One region of the Dermacoccus sp. BD5 genome, then DNA from elsewhere that is predicted to be linked to it. Evidence: predicted binding sites of a transcription regulator. Region 1 holds the regulator's gene; the other holds the start of a gene.
What was found. Region 1 encodes LexA, which represses DNA repair genes until DNA is damaged. Its sites were predicted from a motif close to TCGAACANNTGTTCGA; they were not measured.
Positions count from the first base shown of each region.

Region 2: the regulator LexA is predicted to act here: its motif matches at 968-983, upstream of NQ706_RS04035 (HNH endonuclease signature motif containing protein).

Region 1 is NZ_JANJER010000001.1:194,736-197,193, forward strand. Features, by position in the region: gene NQ706_RS00815 (LysM peptidoglycan-binding domain-containing protein) at 1-137, opposite strand, end outside; gene lexA (transcriptional repressor LexA) at 475-1,191, shown strand; gene NQ706_RS00825 (Sir2 family NAD-dependent protein deacetylase) at 1,282-2,115, opposite strand; gene NQ706_RS00830 (LysR family transcriptional regulator) at 2,186-2,458, shown strand, end outside.
Region 2 is NZ_JANJER010000003.1:174,887-177,344, forward strand. Features, by position in the region: gene NQ706_RS04035 (HNH endonuclease signature motif containing protein) at 1-957, opposite strand, end outside; gene NQ706_RS04040 (NAD(P)H-binding protein) at 1,297-1,977, opposite strand.

The DNA of each region.
Region 1 (2,458 bases):
ACCTGCACCGCGCCACCCGTGGGCACGAGGTGGAGGTGCGAGCGGGATGCCGCAGCGTCGACCCGCGCCACGCGGCGCACGTCGACACCCGAACCCAGCACGGGCTCACGTCGAACTGCAGTACTCGAAGCAACCATCGAAACCACTCCTTCTCTCGGGACACCTCCGAGGCGCCGCCACACCGTCACCGGTGTGGCTTCCTCACGCGACCCGGTCAGCCCGGAGGGACCGATCGAACACGCGTGCGATAGAACAACTGTACGACACCCGAACGTGCTTTCGAACGGCGCGCACGGATTTCTTCGTACACATTTTTGAAAACTGTGTGCGACACCGCGTACTGTGGGTGATGTCAGATACACAAGCACCGCGCACCGACAACCCCGTCATGGCGGGCATTTCCGTCCCGCCGGAGGGTGCACGTGTCGCCACCGCGACCACCGACGTGCGACGAGGAACAGGAGGGGTCACACCATGGGTGACGTTCATTCGATGCAGGAGCGCACGCCGGGCAAGCTGACGCCACGCCAGCACAAGGTGCTCACCGTGATCCGACGTTCCGTCGACGAGCGCGGCTACCCCCCGAGCCTGCGTGAGATCGGCGAGGCCGTCGGTCTGACGAGCCCGAGTTCGGTGGCCCATCAGCTCGCCGCGCTTGAGCGCAAGGGATACCTGCGCCGCGACCCGAACCGCCCGCGCGCCATGGAGGTCGTCTCCCCCGACTCGGGTGCGGCGACCCGCGGCTACCGCGGCAACGCCGTGTCTGCGCTATCCGAGTCGCAGCACGACGAGACGGGCTCGGGCGACGAGCGACCCACGCCGTCATACGTGCCGGTCGTCGGCCGCATCGCGGCCGGTGGCCCGATCCTCGCCGAGCAGGCCGTCGAGGACGTTTTCCCGCTACCGCGTCAGATCGTCGGTGACGGCGAGCTGTTCCTGCTGCGCGTCGTCGGCGACTCGATGATCGATGCGGCCATCTGCGAGGGCGACTGGGTCGTCGTGCGACGCCAGGCCGACGCCGCCAATGGGGAGATCGTCGCGGCACTGCTCGACTCGGAGGCCACGGTCAAGACGTTGCGCCGCAGCGAGGGCAAGACGTGGCTCATGCCCGCGAACGAGGCCTACTCCCCGATCGACGGCGACCACGCGAGCATCATGGGCAAGGTCACGGCCGTCCTGCGCAGCATCTGAGGCGCTGGCCGCGCCGCGCGGGTCGCTCCAGCGTGTGGTTTCAGCTCGACTCTCAGCCCCTTCTGCGCCCCGACGTTCGACGCCGAGACGTCAGGACGGCGCCAGGTCGAGCCTCAGCGCGTCGCACACGGCGGTGAGGGTCGGGCCGAGGGGTTCGCGCACGACGAGGTCGACCCGCTCCTCGCCACGCATCGCGCCGAGCCCGACGAGGGCGACCGGCTTCTGCTGCTTGAGGGCGGCGAGCACGAACCGGTAACCTGACATCACCTTGAGCGAACTGCCGAGCACGAGCACGCCCCGGCAGCGTTCCACTGCCCGCATCTGCGCCTCCACGACCTCAGGAGCGACGGACTCACCGAACATGACGACGTCCGGCTTGACCGTCGTGGCCGTGCAGCGCAGGCACGCGGGCACGATGACACCGCGCTCCAGCTCGGCCGCGACGTCCGCGTCGCCGTCGGCGAGCAGGCGCGCCTGCGTCGGCAGCTGGGGGTTGAGTTCGCGCAGGCGTACCTGGAAGCCACGGCGCCCTTCCCGCGTCCCGCACGCGACGCAGACGACGTGCTCGAGCGACCCATGCAGCTCGGTGACGTCGCGGGCACCGGCACGCGCATGAAGGCCGTCGACGTTCTGCGTCACGAGGTGATCGACGAGGCCGCCACCCTGCAGTCGCGCCAGCGCGACGTGCCCGACGTTGGGTTCCGCCGCGTCGAAGATCTCCCAGCCGACGGCACTGCGCGCCCAGTACCGTTGACGCGCCTCGTGGGTGGCGAGGAACTGTTGGTATGTCATGGGAACCGTGCGGCGCGTGCCGTCGGGGCGCCGGTAGTCCGGGATGCCGGATTCGGTCGAGATGCCGGCGCCGGTGAGGACGAAGAGCCCTCCCGCGCGCACGAAATCGGTCAGTTCCGCGACGCCGCTCATCATCCTGCCCCTCCCATAGGTCTGCGTTCGATTGTCTCAACAATGGATAAGAGCACGTTATTCTTGGTGCATGATCGATGCAGCCGGGCTCCGCGTCATGAAGGCGATCAGCGACGAGGGCAGCTTCACCGCCGCCGCTGCCGCTCTCGGCTATTCTCAGCCGGCCGTGTCGCAGATGGTGCGCCGTCTCGAGGAGAAGACCGGGACGGCTCTCGTCGAGCGCCTCGGCCGCTCGGTCCGGCTGACGGAGGCCGGGCAGGTGCTGGCGCGTACGGCGACGCCCGTCCTCAGTGCCCTCGAGGCCGCCGAGGGTGAGGTCGCCGCCATCGCGGGGCTGCGCGCC
Region 2 (2,458 bases), on a different contig from region 1:
AGGTCGCGCGATGATCGGCACCTGCAGGTTCAGCGTGGCCGTCACGGTGCAATTCTCGAGGATGAGGTCGGTGAGCGCGTCAGCCCGCGCTGCGCCGACGAAAAGCCGAGCGCCGGGGGCAGAGTTCTCCTGCAGGCGCCGCGCACGTTCCTCCATCACGGCCTGGATGGCCGTGGCGTCGTAGGTGTCGAGAACGGCTGTCATCGTGCACAGCGACTCGAACTCGAGGTGCGGCTCGAACCACACCCCGCGCGTCGACTCCACCTCGACCTCGTCGGCAGGGCGAGTGAGACCGAGCCGACGCAGGGTCTTGCGGCACGCCCGCCGCGCCGCCCGGTGAGCGCGTCGATGATCTCCGCTGTCGATGAGCATCTGTGCCACGGAGCGCGCAGCGTCCGCCTCGAGGTGCGCGAGCTCCCCCGCCAGCATCGCCGCCACCCGCACGGAGCCGTCTCCGCGTGCCGAGGCCGCCAGCAGGCCGGGATGGCGCGCACGCAGCGTCGAAGCCCCCGCCGCCATCGCCCGGGCGGCGGGCGCCGTCAGCCCGAGTGCGCCGCCGAGCGCTGAGGCCGCGAACTCGCCGGCCTCGACGTCGTAGGCCCGAGAATCCTCGGACGCGCCCTCACCCATCGCCTCGCCGCTGAGGACGTCGTGGCGACGCACACTGTCATGGTGTTCGGAGGCCAGCATGTGCGTGACCGCTTCGGCGCTGCGTGCAACACGTTGTGTGAGCGCCGCAGCGCGTTCGAGGTGGCGACGGTGACTCATCAGGGCGTCCAACCGACCGTCCAGGCTCGCGCCTCCATCGGTGAGCGGAACGAGCGATGCCGGATCGGTGAGAACCTCCTCTGCGACCCGCGTCGTCAGCTCGCCCCAAACGGCCAGGACAGCCTCACCGGGCAGCTCAGAGAGACGCGCGAGGATGTTCGCCGCGTCTGTCATCTCTAGCATTTCCATGACCCAATTATCGCACACATGTTCGAATAGGGGTAGGCTCCGTCACATGAAAGATCCATTGAGCCGGCTCTCACTGACCACGCCCGCGCGGGCGCCGGCGGCGCTTCCAACGCTGATCCTCAAACGCGACTGCCCAACCCGATCGTCACGCACCCATGATCGGCAGCAACTCGTCGTACACCCAGCCCGCGAGCTGCGTCGGCGTCGTGGTGGCGGGGGTCCGCCCCTGCTCGGGACGGAAATCATCGCGGATTCCGGTGCTCATCCCCAGTAGCGCCTGCGCGAGACCACGGGCGAGCCCGGCCCCAGGTAGCGGGACATCATGTCCGCATCGCTGATCTAGCGCGCCGCCACCGCATTTCCCACGTGGTCGAAGAGAATGCGCGTGACGTCGCGCCACGAGAGATCCCGCGGCCCGTGAACCGCTCGGACATGACGCGCCTGCCACCCCTCGTCAAGAAGGCAGAGTGCCGCCATCTCGGCGACGTCGCGCGGCGCCACCCATCTCAATGCGTGATCAACCCGGAGCACCGTGTCGATTTCGCCCTGGCGGATCGCCGCCACGTCCCGCGTGAGGTTGGAGAAGAAACAACCGCAACGCAGGTGCGTGACGTCGACGTCGAGCGCGTCGAGCGACAACTCCGTCGCGGCAAGGCCGTCGATCCCTCCCACACAGTGGCGCTTCTCTGCCCCCACGCTGCTGTGGAACACGACGCGCCTGATGCCGTTCGCGCGGACGGCACCCACGATTGCCTCGCTCGCCCGAGCATGCTCAGCGAGCGGATCAGCGGTCATCGGGCTCGGATTCACCCAGTACACGGCATCAATCGCGCGAGTCGCGGCAACGACCTCGTCGCGGTCCAGCGAATCCGCCTCGACGGTGTCGACGAGGGGGCGCAGTTCCCGCGCGATCTGCGCGGGATGCCGTGCCAAGAGCACGGGCCGCACCCCGACTCGGACGAGCATACGAATCAGGTGGCGACCCACGTTTCCATTGGGTGTCGTGATGGCGATGCGCATCGATCACCGTTTTCCTGAGCGGCGGTGTGCCCGCGCCCTCGTGGAATGACGCTAGGACCAGATGCAGACGGTTCCGGTCCTCATCTCGCACGACAATGAACGCACGCCCCACGAGCCCGTCGCGAGTCCTTCGTCGCGTACCCTCGAATCGTTGGGTCTGCTCCAGACGGGCCGATGGTGCTCTGTGGCGGATCTCGCCATGCGTCTTGCCACGGGGCCGCGATCCGTCCGACGCGGTGTCGCTAGCTTGCGCAGCCTCGGTTACAGCGTGCGGTCACGCCCGGTCCCGGCGGCGGCTACCGCCTGGACTCGGGCGTCACGATCCCGCCCCTCGTACTCGACGCCGACGAGGTGTCCACCCTCGTCACGGCCCTGCTCGTGCTCGAGGGGGCGGGTCTCGAAGCAGTCACCCCCGGGGCGACGGACGCCACAGTCGTGCGCGCCAAGCTCGAACGCCTGCTGCCGGGGTCGCTGCGTCGAC